Regions from separate parts of the Streptomyces sp. 2114.4 genome, predicted to be linked through region 2. Evidence: riboswitches for the same ligand, from Rfam matches in the RefSeq annotation. Region 2 holds a riboswitch; the other holds the start of a gene.
What was found. Region 2 has a riboswitch for cyclic di-AMP ahead of CFW40_RS21980 (C40 family peptidase). Riboswitches for the same ligand answer to the same signal wherever they lie in the genome.

Region 1 (7,258 bases), 1.3 Mb from region 2:
CAACAACTCGGCCAGGCAGGCCGAGCGCGAGGTGGCCGAACTCACCCGTGAGCTGGAGCGCCTGCAGCGCCGCGCCACCGAGCTGCGCGAGGAGGCCGACCGGCTGACCGCCCGCGCCGCCCGTGAGCGGGGCGAGGACCCGGCCGAGGCGCTTGCCGCCGCAGCCGTCACCGCCGAGGCCGAGGCCGCCGCCGAGGCCGCCGTACCGGCCCAGGCCGGCGCGTCGGACGAGCGCCGCGACGACCGGGGCTTCGACCGCCGCGACGACCGGGGCAACTTCGACCGCCGTGACCGTCGTGACGACCGCTCGGGCGGCCGTTCCTTCGACCGTGACCGTCGCGATGACCGTTCCGGTGGCGGTTTCAACCGCGACCGTCGTGACGACCGTTCCGGTGGCCGTTCCTTCGACCGTGACCGTCGTGACGACCGCTCGGGTGGCCGTTCCTTCGACCGTGACCGTCGCGATGACCGTTCCGGTGGTGGCTTCAACCGCGACCGCCGCGATGACCGTTCCGGTGGCCGTTCCTTCGACCGCCGTGACGACCGCTCGGGTGGCGGTTTCAACCGCGACCGTCGTGACGACCGTTCCGGTGGCCGTTCCTTCGACCGTGACCGCCGTGACGACCGCTCCGGCGGTGGCTTCAACCGTGACCGCGGCGACCGTCCGAGCCGCCCCTTCAACCGTGACGACCGCTCCGGCGGCCGTTCCTCCGGCGGCTACCGCTCCGGCGGCGGCGACCGTCCGTTCAACCGCGACGACCGTTCCGGTGGCCGCCCGTCCTCCGGTGGCCACCGCGGCGGCGGCGACCGTCCGTACGGCCGCCGTGATGACCACCGTGGCGCCACGACCGGCTCCGGCGGCCGCCGTGACGACAAGCCGCGCTGGAAGCGCAACGGCTGATCACATCCGCTGATCCGCAGGGCCCGTACGCACTCAAGTGCCGTACGGGCCCTGCGTGTTGAGGGGCGAGCGGGGCGCCCCGCCCGGTGCGCCGGCAGGCCCCGCGGCACCCCGCCGGGCAGCCCGATCCCTAATGCCTTCGGGCTGCGGCACATCCTCGGGCTATGCTGCTCGGTGCGGGCCATTAGCTCAATTGGCAGAGCAGTGGACTTTTAATCCATTGGTTCAGGGTTCGAGCCCCTGATGGCCCACAGAGACCAAGGCCCCGCCGCCTGGAACGGAGTGTCCGGGCGGCGGGGCCGCTGTCTTTCTCGGGGGCTTGGGACGGGGGCTGCTGGGCCGCTGCTGGCCCGAGAGCGGGGCGATTATGCGAGGGACGTTCCCTGCACCACGAAGCCGTCTGCAGGATCTCTGGATCGCGTCAATGGGCCGTCAAATCGATGGCTGGTGCACGCACGTGAGGGAGACGATGGCGGACAGCAGCTGGTGCAAACCACGTGGGGACGAGATCCCAAGGCGCAGGCAACGCCATCAACACGGAAGCCACGGATGACCGACCGCGTTCGAAGTCCGCAAGAGCATCAAGCGTTTTCGAGACGACCCGGTTCGGGTGGCGTATTGAGGGGAGCCGCGTGATCGGGTGGACGTACGGACGCAAAATCTACGAGGACCTTCTGTCCCTCGCCGAAACCGTCGCGGTGAGCACCGACGACTTCCCCGAACCGGCGTGGCGCCGGCCGGAGTGAGAAGGCCGGAGGTTCGCTGCTGGGCCACAGCCCCTGCGGCAGGCCCCGAGCCCTCGACACGGTCTCTTCGGATCCGGTGACCAAGCCCGTCATGTTCAGCCCACAGGGATGGGCCGCGGGGCCAACCCGGACCCCGCCGTGACCCATCCGGCCCCCGAGGATTCGCCGCCCGGCGCCGTAGCGGAAACGCTGGGGACGTCGACGCGGCCGCCACCACGGTGCTCGTAGGCGGGCGGGAGTGGGAAGAGGCCGGTGCGGATGCTCCAGGACGAAGTGCGCCCCAGGGACGACGCGGGGCGGCAGGTGCGCCGCGGCCGGCGGACGAAGCTGTCCGGCCGTCGGCTGGTGCGCCTGCTTCCCGCCCTTCTGATCGCCGGGGGCCTCGTCGTGGGTGTCGTCACGCCGGCCGGTTATACGGCCGCGCCCTTCTTCTGCGCCGCCCCGCTGATCGCCGCGTCGCTCTCCTCCCTGCGCAGTACCGCCGTCACGTCCCTGGCCGCCGTGCTCGGCGAGATCTGGGCCGTCACCTACCGCGGCGCCCTCGAGGACTACCAGGAGTCCGTGGCGGAGAGCGTCATGGTCTTCGTGGTCGCCCTGTTGGCCCTCGGGCTCAACCGGTGCGTCCAGAGGAGCGATGCCCATCTGGCCTCCGTACGGGACATCTCGGAGGCCGCCCAGCGCGCCGTACTGCCCACGCCCCCCGAACGGCTCGCCGGCCTCGGCGTCGCCGCCCGCTACGTGGGCGCGCGGGCGGATGCCCGGATCGGCGGCGACCTCTATGCGGTGCAGGACACCCCGCACGGCGTACGGCTGATCGTCGGCGACGTACGGGGCAAGGGGCTGGAGGCGGTGGAGGCCGCGGTGATCGTCATCGGTGCCTTCCGCGAGGCGGCGGAGCAGGAGACGACGCTGGAGGCGGTGGCGGGCCGGCTGGAGCGGGCGCTGCAGCGGGAGGGCGGACGGCGCGCGGGGCTCGACCAGTTCGAGGGGTTCACCACTGCCGTCCTCGCCGAGATCCCCGCCAACGGGCAGTCCGTGCTGCGTGTGCTCAACCGCGGCCATCCGCCCCCGCTGCTGCTCACCCTGGACGGCGGGGTGCGTGAGCTGGTGCCCGCGGCACCGGCGCTGCCGCTGGGCATGGGCGACGTGGCGAGCTGGCCGGACCGGTCGGACGAAACGTTCTTCCCGGCCGGCGCCCTGCTGCTGTTCTTCACCGACGGGGTGACCGAGGCCCGGGACCTGCTGGGCCGCTTCTACCAACCGGCGAGCAGACTGCGCGGCCGTCGTTTCCCGGGGCCGGACGCCCTCCTGGACATGCTCGTCGAGGATGTCGCACGGCATACGGGCGGCGCACCGGCCGACGATATGGCCCTGTTGGCGGTGCAGCGGCCGATGAGCGCGTAGGGAGGCCGTGCAGGGCAGGGCGTGTCCCGGCATGGCTCGCCCGGCCCTGCGGCAGGCCGTGCGTGGCGCGTCCTACGGCATGCCCTGCGCCACGCCCTCCGCCCCCGGGAACCGGTGCAGGCTCTCACCGTGCGGGCCGGTGAGCGCGACCGGGCGCTCGTCCAGGGCGAGGGTGAGCAGTCGCGCGTCATCCGGATGCGGCGAACGGCGCGCCGGGGCGGGGATCCAGGGCAGGACGGAGGGGTGCTCGTGGGAGACCCAGTGGCCGCCGCCGGGCCGTCGGCGCAGCAGCGACCGTACGAGATGCGTGAACTCCTCGCGGCGGGCGGGCGCGAGGTCGGCCAGCGCGGCGCTGTGGAAGATGACCAGTGTGGCCCCGGGCGGCGCCTCGGCGGCGAGCGCGGGCAGTTCCTGGAGCAGATCGCCGCGCACCAGCCGTGGCCGCGGCGCCGGCCGCACCGCCTCGACGGCCGCGGACAGCCGCGCGGCGCGCTCCTCGTCGCCCGGCCATACGAGCGCCTGCAGCCAGCGCAGATCGTCCGGTTCGGCAGCCGGGTCGAGCGGGTCGAGGCCGATACCGGCCCGCCAGACGATCCGCGGCATCCGGCCCCGGCCGGGCAGCAGCTCGTCAGCCGTCCACCCCGTACGGCACTCCAGCACCAGGGGGCTCTCCGGCGCCCCTGCCTCCGCCTCCGCCGCTGCCTCCGCCTCGGTGAGCGGGGCGCCGCTTCCCCCGTCGCCCTCGTACCGGCGCAGGTAGCGGTAGCGATAGCGGTCGGGATGCAGACACAGCCCCGCCGACGTGCCGACCTCCAGCAGCGCCAGCGGCTGCGGCAGGCGGGCGAGCAGCGGCAGCAGCGTCGCGCAGTGGGCCGGTTCGTCGGTCCGGGGCGAGCGCTGCATGATCACCGCACGCACCTCGTTCCAGTGCCGTACCGTCCACTCGCGCCAGCGGCCGTACGCGGTTTCGCCGCGCGGCCCCAGCTCGGCGTGCGGGCCGTCGAGATAGCGGACGGTGGCGAGCAGAAGCTCCGGTTGCTGTGCGCCGCCGGCCGGCAGCGACCCCGACACCAGATCGCAGAGCTCCGGGTCGTGGCTGATCCGCGCGCTCAGCTCCTCATGCGCCGCGGACCGCCCCCGCGCCTGGCGCCAGGAGAACTCCCGGTACCGCTCCGCCAACCCCCATGTGCCGACCACGGTGCGTTCGACGTGACGGGTGTTCCCGGTGTTCCCCGCGTTGACGGCCATGATCCGACGTTACTGCTCTCACGTTCCGTAACCGAGGGGCACCCCTCCGCATAACGACTGGTGCACAATCGCCGCGAGATCGTTTAGGCGCGGACGGTCAACTCGCCCGGTTTGCAGCCATGCTGGCCGAAAAAGTCCAGGCCAAAGCTCCTGGGAGGCCGCTACGAAATCCCGGGAAGGCTTGGAATTCGACTGCGTTCTCTATTACTGTCCGATAACGCAGCGCGGTCGTCCCAGCCGTCGCAAGAGGCGGCACCGTGCGCAGACGCCGAATCCCGCACGCGCTTTTCACGCACCTCCAGCACCTCGAACTGCACCAAGGGAACCGGGGAACCACTTCCTTGGGGTGAATCGGACGCTCTCCGCCAGCGGGCGCCCGTAGGAGACCTTCCTGCTCCGAACCCGTCAGCTAACCCGGTAGGCGAGAAGGAAGGAAAGGAGAGCGCCCCCGTGGCGTCCAACAGGCCTGCCCCCGAGGGTCCGTCCGCCTACGACCTCGATGACCGAGGTGCCTTCCCGGGCCCCGGTCATGCGGACAACATCAACGACGGGCCGTGGGAGGAATGGAATCCCACCGAGGATTCCGTCCGCTCGGTCCGCGGCAAGCACCGGGTGGCCAAGCAGCGTGGCGGCGGGCTCGCCCGCGGTGGCACGGTCCTGGGCGTCGGCGTCATCGCGGCGGTCGGTGCCGGCGGCATGGCCACGGCCGAGGGCCGCCCTCCGGTGCCGATTTCGATGCCCGACGTCGGCGGTATGGCCGACGACGTCGCCGACAAGCTGCCGGACGCCAAGTCGCTTCCCGGCGTCGGTGACCTCATATCGGACGAGGGCACGGATACGGGCGCGGCTTCGGCCTCGGACTCCGCCGCGGGCGTGGCTTCGGCCTCGGACTCGGGCGCGGGCGTGGCTTCGGTCTCGGACTCGGGCGCGGACGCCGGCGAGGCGCTGCGCAGCCGCATCCTCCAGCAGGCCGACGCGCAGCAGGGCGCCGCCGAGCAGGAGGCCCGTGAGACCGCCGAGCACACCGCTTTCCAGACGGCCGTCCAGGCAGCCGACGCCCACCAGAAGTCGGCCGAAAAGGCCGCAGCAGCCAAGAAGGCGGCCGAGTTGGAGGCCAAGCGCGAGGCCGAAGAGGCGGCCCGTCAGAAGGCGGAGGCCGCCCGCCTCGCCAAGCTGGCGAAGAACTTCATCGCTCCGGTCTCCTCGTTCACGCTCACCGCGAGCTTCGGCCAGGCCGGCGACCGCTGGGCCGCGGACCACACCGGGCAGGACTTCGCCGCGCCGGCCGGCACTCCCGTCAAGGCCGTGCACTCCGGCACCATCACCCAGGCCGGCTGGGCCGGCTCGTACGGCTACCGCATCGTCCTCACCCTCGACGACGGCACCGAACTCTGGTTCTGCCACCTGTCCTCGATGGTCAAGACCTCCGGCAAGGTCGGCACGGGCGATGTCATCGGCCGCGTCGGCGCCACCGGCAACGTCACCGGCCCGCACCTCCACCTGGAGGTGCGCCCCGGCGCCGGCGACCCGATCGACCCCATGCCGTGGCTGCGCGATCACGGCATCAAGGTGTGAACGCCTGACGGGAGGTGCCGTCGGGGGGAGAGGGAACGGAGGGAATAACTCCGCTCCCCCCGACGTTGCCACCACGTATGACCGCGACACACACTCCCCGGAATCGTCAGTCCCTGGGCTCGCTCTCCGTCTCCCCGCTGTCCCTCGGCGGCAACGTCTTCGGCTGGACGGCCGACGAGCGCGCATCCTTCGCCGTGCTCGACGCCTACGTGGCGGGCGGTGGCAACTTCATCGACACCGCCGACGTCTACTCGGCCTGGGTCCCCGGCAACAAGGGCGGCGAATCCGAGACCGTCCTCGGCAACTGGCTGGCCTCCCGCGGCAATCGCTCCGATGTCGTCATCGCCACCAAGGTCGGTGCCCACCCGGACTACAAGGGTCTGTCCGCCGCCACCATCAAGTCCGCGGTCGATCACTCCCTCACCCGTCTGCGCACCGACTACATCGACCTCTACTACACCCACTACGACGACGAATCGGTCGAGGTCGGGGAATTCCTCACCGCGCTCGACGACCTCGTGCGGGCCGGCAAGGTCCGCGAGATCGCCGCGTCCAACATCTCGGCGGAGCGCCTGGAGGAGTCCCTGGCCTTCTCCGCCCGCGAGGGCCTGGCCCGGTACGTCGCCCTCCAGCCGCACTACAACCTGGTCTCCCGCGACACCTACGAGGGCGAACTCGCCGACACAGCCGCCCGCCACGGCCTCGCCGCGGTTCCGTACTACGCCCTCGCCTCCGGTTTCCTGACCGGCAAGTACCGCCCGGGAACCACCGTCGACAGCGCCCGCTCCGGCGGCGCGGCCAAGCACGTGGACACCGACCGCGGCCGGCGCGTCCTGCAGGCCCTCGACGCCGTCGCCGCGGCCCACGAAGCCGAGGTGGCCACCGTCGCCCTCGCCTGGCTCGCCGACCGGCCCACCGTCGCGGCCCCCATCGCCAGCGCCCGGACGGTGGAGCAACTGCCGGCGCTGCTGGCGGTGGCCGACCTGACGCTGACGGAGGCGGAACTGGCGCTTCTGGACGAGGCGTCCGCCTGAACCAACTCAGAGGCGGGGAGGGGGCGGACCCCAGGGTGGGGCCGGGCCGGGGAGGCGGGCCCCAGGCCCGCACAGCCGCCGCCCCCTCCCCGCGCTCCTCGCCGCTCTACTTCCGGCGGTCGACCGCCACCCACGACGCCAGCGCCACCCCACCCGCCACCGCGAACACCGAAGGCCAGGCCCCGATCTTCTTGGCCAACGGATGCGACCCGGCAAACGCCGCCACATACGCCCCACTCAGCGCCGCCGCCGTCGCGCTCCCCGCCTTCTCCTGCCACCCCTTGGCCGCCACCGCCCCGGCCACCGCCAGCGCCACCCCGCCGAGCGGCCGCTTCTTGGTCCAGCGGGCG
Region 2 (7,258 bases):
CCAGCGTCTTCTCGAAGCCATCGGCAGCAGTCCCCGCGAAGGTCTCCTCGTCGATGAGCTCGTTCTTGAGGTTGGAGATCTTCGCGCTGAAGGACTTGGGCGGGTAGCGCTTGGGGTCCAGATCCAGATCGCGGCAGACCAGTGCCATCAGGCGCTTGGAGTCGGCGGCGTCGTAGATGGAGAAGGAGGAGGTGAAGCCCAGCTTCTTGGACTCGCGGCGCAGGATGCGGACGCAGGCGCTGTGGAAGGTGGAAACCCACATGGCGTTGGCGCGCGGACCGACCAGCTCCTCGACGCGCTCCTTCATCTCGCCGGCGGCCTTGTTCGTGAACGTGATCGCGAGGATCTGGCCGGGGTGGACATGGCGCTGGGCGAGCAGATGAGCGATGCGGTGGGTGAGCACCCGGGTCTTGCCGGAGCCGGCGCCGGCGACGATCAGCAGCGGGCCGCCCGTGTGCACCACGGCGGCCTTCTGCTCGTCGTTGAGCCCTTCCAGCAGCGTCGCCGGGTCGAGGACCGGACGGGCGGCGCCGTCGCGGTAGTACGCCTCTCTGGGCGCGGGCGCGTCGAACCTCCCGCCGAAGAGGTCGGCGGGGATCTCCTCCGGGGCCGGGCCGTGCTCGTCCTCGGGGGCGGGGGGTGCTCCTCCTCGCCCTTGGGGCCGAGGTCCGCCAGGAAGCTGTCGTCAAAGAGGCTGCTCATCGCCCACCGAGTCTAGGCCGCCGCACTGACAGCCCGCGGCCCAGTAGGCGATTGCGGCCCGCTTTCGCCGCGGGCCGTGGCAGCGCGGCAGGTCAGACGTCCGGGGCCGGATGCCACCGGTCGGCAGCTCGTCTACCCGAATCCGACATCTGTCACGACAACCCCCGCATCGCGTTCAGGTCACAAAAAGGTTTCGGGCATATCGAACATCAGCCTTCACAGGAGCCACACGAGTTGGCTAACGTCCTCGCTCAGGCAGCCCGCCTCCCCGTGGACGACAGCGTCCGCACGGGCCGCCCACGCCGAGTCCGGCCCTGCCCTTGGGCACCCGGAGCCGGGGACCCACCAGCACCACCGGGGTGAATCGATCCGGACAGCCGCCGTCGGCGGAGATCCGGACCGTAGGGCAAGCCTTCCGTCAGCGACACCGCCCGAACCCGACAGCTAACCCGGTAGGCGGTCCACGGAAGGAGTCGCCGGCCTTGGCGTCGCATCGCAAGCCGCGCACCAGCATTCTCACCTCGCCCGGAGGACGGCGTACGGCGGTCGGGCTCACCACCGCCGCCCTCGCCTCGGCCACGCTGCTCTCGCAGTCCGCCGACGCGGCCCCCCGGGCGCCCAAGCCCACCGTCGAAGAGGTCAAGCAGAAGGTCGACGACCTCTACCACCAGGCCGAGGTGGCCACCCAGAAGTACAACGCCGCCAAGGAGCACACCGACGACCAGCGTGACCGTGTCGACGGACTGCTCGACGCCGCCGCCAAGCGGGCCGAGAAGATGAACGACGCCCGGCGCCGGCTGGGCACCTTCGCGTCGGCGCAGTACCGCACCGGCGGCATGAACCCGACGGCGCAGCTGATGCTCGCCAAGGACCCGCAGCAGTTCTTCGACCGCAGCCACCTCATGGAGCGGCTGACCGGACGGCAGAAGGAGGCCGTCTCCGACTACCAGGAGCAGCAGGCCGCGGCCGCCCGGCAGCGGGCGGAGGCGACCCGCGACCTGGAGCGGCTGCAGACCTCGCAGGCCTCGCTCAAGGAGTCCAAGCAGTCCGTCCAGCAGAAACTGGCCGAGGCCCGGCAGCTGCTGTCCGAGCTCACCGCCCAGGAGAAGGCGCGGCTGGCGGAGCTGGAGCGCCAGAAGGAGGCGGCGGCCAAGCGCAAGGCCCAGGAGGAGGCCCGCAAGCAGCAGGAGCGGGAACGCCGGCAGCACGACGGCGGCACGTCCGGCGGCCAGACCGGTGGCGGCGCCGACGACGGCGGCTCGACCGGGGGTTCGTCCTCCACCCAGGCCGAGAAGGCGCTCGCCTTCGCCCGCGCCCAGATGGGCAAGCCGTATGTGTGGGGCGCGACCGGACCCAGCTCCTACGACTGCTCGGGACTGACCCAGGCGGCGTGGAAGGCGGCCGGCGTCAGCCTGCCGCGGACCACCTGGGACCAGGTCAAAGCCGGCCAGCGGGTCGCCACCAAAGACCTCAAGCCCGGTGACCTGGTCTTCTTCTATGACGACATCAGCCATGTGGGCATGTACATAGGCGGCGGCAAGATGATCCACGCCCCGCACCCGGGCGCCGACGTCCGGGAGGAGTCGATCTACTACATGCCGATCTACGGGAGCGTCCGCCCGGGCTGAGGCCCGGCCCCCGCTCCCCCTTCAGGCCACCCCCCCACGGCCACCCCCCACACGCCACCGCGCGGCCGTCGCCTCCGGATGAGGAGTGCGATGACCGCGCGGTGTGCCGTTCGGGGAGCCTGCGTCGGCGCCCGGAGCCCGGTTCCGGGGCGCCCGCCGCTGTGGCCCGCGCCCCGAGCCCGGTTCCCGGGGCGTCCGCCGTTCCGCTCAGGTCCAGAGCACGGCGATGAAGATGTTGGCCACCGTCAGCGCGCCGACCGCGCCGAAGAGCGGCGGGGCGATCTTCTCGTCGTCCCGCTTGACGTAGACCAGCCCCAGGATGACCACCAGAACGGCCATCTTGATGCCGAGCTTGATGGTGTTGAGGCTGTGGTCCTCGGCCTGGTTGAGGCCGACCAGCACGATGCCGGTGACGAGCATCGTCAGCGCACCGTGCAGCATCGCCGGCACGAAGCGGGCGGTGCCCGCGCCCATCGCCTTCATCTGGGTCAGGAAGCCGCCCAGCAGGGAGGCGATGCCGATGATGTGCAGGCCGACGAAGAGATTGATTACTACGTCCATAGTGCTGGATCGTAGCCGCCGCATAGCACGGCTCTTCAGGCAGGGCGCCCACAATCGCCGCTTCGGTCAGGCCGGGCCCGCTCCCGGCCGTGCGGCCGTGGCGCCACGGTCACCTGCGCGCCGGTGCCGGTCGAAAGCGAACAATCCCGGGCAAGTGGACTCATCACCGCAACGCCCCGGCTTAGCGTCCTCCTCCAGGCGGTCGACTCCCCGCCCTCGCCGGCCTCCCACCGGCGTCCTGTCGGCCGCCCCGCCGTGAGGTGCGGCGGCGGTCCGTTCCCTCGTACGGACCGCCGCCGGGCCCACGGGCTCCAAGGGAAGGAAGTGACGGCCACCGTGGCCTCGCACCGCAAGCCGCGGCAGCATCCGCTCGCCGCGCTCACCGGCGGCGCACGCAGCGCACGCACCGCCCGCACGGCCGCCACCCTGGCACTGGCCGGCGCCGCCACCGCCACGGGCTTCGCCCCGGCGGCGGAGGGTGCCCCCGTCGCCGCCGTGGCCGACGGCGCCGGCCAGGCCGCGCACCGGCTCACCCCCGACCGGGTCAAGGACCGGGTCAACGCGCTGTACCAGGAGGCAGAGGTGGCCACGCAGAGCTACAACGGCGCGAAGGAAGCCGCCGGTGCCGCACGCCAGGAGCTGAGCAGGCTGCAGGACGAGGCCGCCCGCAGAACAGCGGAACTGAACGCCGCCCGCGGCGAGCTGGGCACCGTGGCCGCGAGCCAGTACCGCTCCGGCGGCGTCGACCCGACCGTACGGCTGCTGCTGTCCGCGGACCCGCAGCGCTATCTGGACGGCGCCGCGGTGCTGGAGCGGGCGGGCAGCCACCAGGCCACGGCGGTGGCCGGTTACGCGCGCCGGCTCGGCAGCGTACGGCAGATCCAGCGGCGGGCCGAGGATACTGCGCAACGGCTGGCGGACACCGAGGCGGCGCTGAAGAAGCACCGGGTCAGGGTCGTCCACAAGCTGGGCGCCGCCGAGCAGTTGCTGAACCAGCTCACGGCCGAGCAACGGCAGCGGATGGCGGGCCGTGGCGGCGCGCACGGCAGCGCCGGGCAGGGCCGGGCAGGGCACGGGACGGGGCGCGGGGGCGGTCTTCCCGGAAAGCTTCCCGCCGGCCCGGGAGCCGCCGCGGCTGCGGCGCAGGCCCCCGACCCCCGGGCCGCGCGGGCCGTCGCCTATGCCTACGCCGCCCTCGGCAAGCCGTACGTCTGGGGCGCGACGGGCCCCTCCGGCTTCGACTGCTCGGGGCTGACCCAGGCCGCCTGGAAGTCGGGCGGCGTGTCGCTGCCCCGTACGACCTACACCCAGATCAGCTCCGGGCCGCGTATCGACAGGTCCCAACTCGCCCCCGGTGACCTGGTGTTCTTCTACTCCGGCATCAGCCATGTGGGGCTCTACATCGGGGACGGCAAAATGATCCACGCCCCGCATCCGGGGGCGCCGGTGCGGATCGCGCCGATCGACCAGATGCCGTTCGCGGCGGCGACCCGGCCGGCGTAGGGCCGGTCCGCGGGCGTAGGGCGGGTCTGTCGGCGTAGGGGCGGTCTGTCGGCGGAAGGGCGGTCTGCACGGTTTCGCCTGCCTCGCGGCTCCCTCGGCCGGGCGCGCCGCGCGCTCAGCCCCTGAGCTGAGTCCCCAGCCAGCGGAAGATCTGCGGCACCTGGTGCTCCCACACCTTCATGGTGTGGCCGCCGGCGCCCGACGAGATCTGCTGGACGTTCACCGTCGTCGGGAACCTCGCGAACTGCCGCAGACCGAGGCCCGCTTGGTAGCCGTCGCCCGCCGCGCCCGACACATACAGGGCCGTACGCGGCGGCCTCCCCGCGGCGTTGGCGGACTTCAGGATGTGCAGCGGGTTGGACTCGATGCGCAGCTTGGGGTCCTTGCCGGCCAGCGAGTCACGTTCGAGCGCCGGGTCGTTGTAGCCGGACATGGCGACCGCGGCGCGGTAGCGGTCCGGGTGGGAGAGGGCCAGCTTGGCGGCGCAGTGCGCGCCCGCCGAGTAGCCGGCCAGGGCCCAGGAGTCCGCGGTGTCGCCGGCCCGGAAGTTGTCCACGATCATCTTGCGGACATCGACGGTCAGCCAGCTGTCGGCGTTGACCTTCCCGGGGATGTTGACGCAGCCGGTGTCCGCGCCGGGGAAGACGTCGGTCCGCGGGGACACCAGGATGAACGGCTTGACCTGGCCGCTTTGCATCAACGGCCGGACCTGGTCGGCCACCCGCAGGGAGCCCAGCCAGGTCTTCGCCGAGCCAGGGTAGCCGGGCAGCAGCTCGACCACGGGGAACTTCCGGTTCCGGTAGGCCGGGTCGTTGTACTGCGGCGGCAGCCATACGTACACCTCGCCCTGCACGCCCGAGATCCGGCCCTTGAGGTCGGTCATCTGCACACCCGGACCCACCTTGGGGTCGTCGGCGGGGCGGAACCGCTGGAGCTGCTTGGGCTCGTTCTTGATCTGCCGGCCGCCCATGCCGTCGGGGCCGAGGTTCCGCGCCTCCTCGATATGGCTGCCGGTGCCGAGCAGATCGCCCCAGGTGTCGTAGAGATTGTTGGCGTTGTTGACCATGACGAAGACCACGGTGATGGCCGTGACCTGGGCGAACAGCAGCATCAGCAGCCGGGCGAGGCTGCGCAGCAGGGGCGGCCCGGCTATTCGGCCCCACAGGGCGAACGGCAGCACGAAGGCGACGATCAACAGCAGGATCGAGGTGAGGAAGAAGGGCGTGCCCGTCAGGCTCATCGGGATCTCGTTTCCGGGACAACTACGCGAAGGACGTGGGGATGGTTCCGGCCCCGCCTTCGGCAGTGAGCCTCTCCGCGCCCTTAGATGGTGATCCGCGTGGTCCTGGTTGCCCGTCTTTGGCCGTTCTTTACGACCCCGCCGGCCGACGGCCCGTTACCGGGCGCGCGGCGGCGGTGCAGGTCAGATCAGCCGCCGGGCCGCCGCCCAGCGGGTCAGCTCGTGGCGGTTGGAGAGCTGGAGCTTGCGCAGCACCGCGGAGACATGGGATTCCACGGTCTTCACGGAGATGAAGAGCTGCTTGGCGATCTCCTTGTACGCATAGCCGCGGGCGATCAGCCGCAGGACCTCGCGCTCGCGCTGGGTGAGGCGGTCCAGGTCCTCGTCGACCGGCGGGGCGTCCGTGGAGGCGAAGGCGTCCAGGACGAAGCCGGCCAGCCGCGGGGAGAACACCGCGTCGCCGTCGGAGACCCGGAAGACCGCGTTGACCAGGTCCGTGCCGGTGATGGTCTTGGTGACATAGCCGCGGGCGCCGCCGCGGATGACACCGATGACGTCCTCGGCCGCGTCGGAGACGGAGAGCGCGAGGAAGCGGACCGGACGCTCGGCGTCGGCCATCATCGCGGCACTACGGCGCAGCACCTCGACACCGCCGCCCCCGGGGAGATGGACGTCCAGCAGGACGACCTCGGGGCGGGTGGTCGTGATGACCGTGACCGCCTGATCGACGTCGGCCGCCTCGCCGACCACCTCGACGCCGGTGCGCCCGGTTTCGCCGATCTCGGCCTGGACGCCCGTACGGAACATCCGGTGGTCGTCGACCAGCACGACCCGTACGGTCCGGCCCTCGGCCGCCCCGCCGCCGGCCTCGCCCTGCTGTGCGCCCTCGCTGCTCATCTCTTCCGCCCGTCCCTCGATGTCTGCGCCGCCATCATCCCGTGCTCCGTACCGCGGTGCCGCCACCGGCCGCCGTTCGCCCGGCCCGGTCATGTGCCGCCACCGGCTGCCGCGCGCCCGGCGCGGTCGTGTGCCGCCACCGGCTGCCGCGCGCCCGGCCCGGTCATGTGCCGCCACCGGCCGCCGTTCGCCCGGCCCGGTCATGTGCCGCCACCGGCTGCCGCGCGCCCGGCGCGGTCGTGTGCCGCCCCGGCTGCCGCGCGCCCGGCGGTCATGTCTCGCCCTCCGTCGCCGGGCGCTCCATCTCCAGCTCGACGACCGTGCCGCCCTCGGGGGCGGAACGCAGCCGGGCCGTACCGCCGTTGCGCTCCATACGGCCGATGATGGACTCCCGTACGCCCATCCGGTCCCCGGGGACCGCGTCCAGGTCGAATCCGGGTCCGCGGTCGCGCACCGAGACGAAGACCGTACGGCCCTCGACCTCGGCGAACACCTGCACCGCACCGCCCTCGCCACCGTACTTGGCGGCGTTGACCATCGCCTCGCGTGCGGCCTGTATCTGGGCGCCGAGCATGTCGTCCAGCGGGCAGTCGCCGACGATCACGACTTCGATGGGGACGCCGTGATCGTCCTCGACCTCGGCGGCGGAGGCGCGGACCGCCTCCGCCAGGGTGGCCGGTTCCTCGTCCTCCTCCTTGCCGCGGCCCTCGGGTTTGTAGAGCCACGC

Region 1: it holds a riboswitch for cyclic di-AMP, as region 2 does, so the genes downstream of both, CFW40_RS16030 (M23 family metallopeptidase) here and CFW40_RS21980 (C40 family peptidase) in region 2, are expected to answer to the same signal.

The regions. Positions count from the first base shown of each region.
Region 1 is NZ_FYEY01000001.1:3,672,372-3,679,629, reverse strand. Features, by position in the region: gene CFW40_RS16050 (DEAD/DEAH box helicase) at 1-901, shown strand, start outside; tRNA gene CFW40_RS16045 (tRNA-Lys) at 1,080-1,152, shown strand; gene CFW40_RS16040 (PP2C family protein-serine/threonine phosphatase) at 1,906-3,051, shown strand; gene CFW40_RS16035 (DUF2332 domain-containing protein) at 3,124-4,299, opposite strand; cyclic di-AMP (ydaO/yuaA leader) riboswitch at 4,556-4,738, shown strand; gene CFW40_RS16030 (M23 family metallopeptidase) at 4,750-5,874, shown strand; gene CFW40_RS16025 (aldo/keto reductase) at 5,952-6,908, shown strand; gene CFW40_RS16020 (hypothetical protein) at 7,015-7,258, opposite strand, start outside.
Region 2 is NZ_FYEY01000001.1:4,973,069-4,980,326, reverse strand. Features, by position in the region: partial or broken gene pcrA (DNA helicase PcrA) at 1-702, opposite strand, end outside; cyclic di-AMP (ydaO/yuaA leader) riboswitch at 993-1,177, shown strand; gene CFW40_RS21980 (C40 family peptidase) at 1,185-2,330, shown strand; gene CFW40_RS21975 (hypothetical protein) at 2,538-2,891, opposite strand; gene CFW40_RS21970 (NlpC/P60 family protein) at 3,216-4,394, shown strand; gene CFW40_RS21965 (esterase family protein) at 4,510-5,634, opposite strand; gene CFW40_RS21960 (response regulator transcription factor) at 5,818-6,531, opposite strand; gene CFW40_RS21955 (ATP-binding protein) at 6,803-7,258, opposite strand, start outside.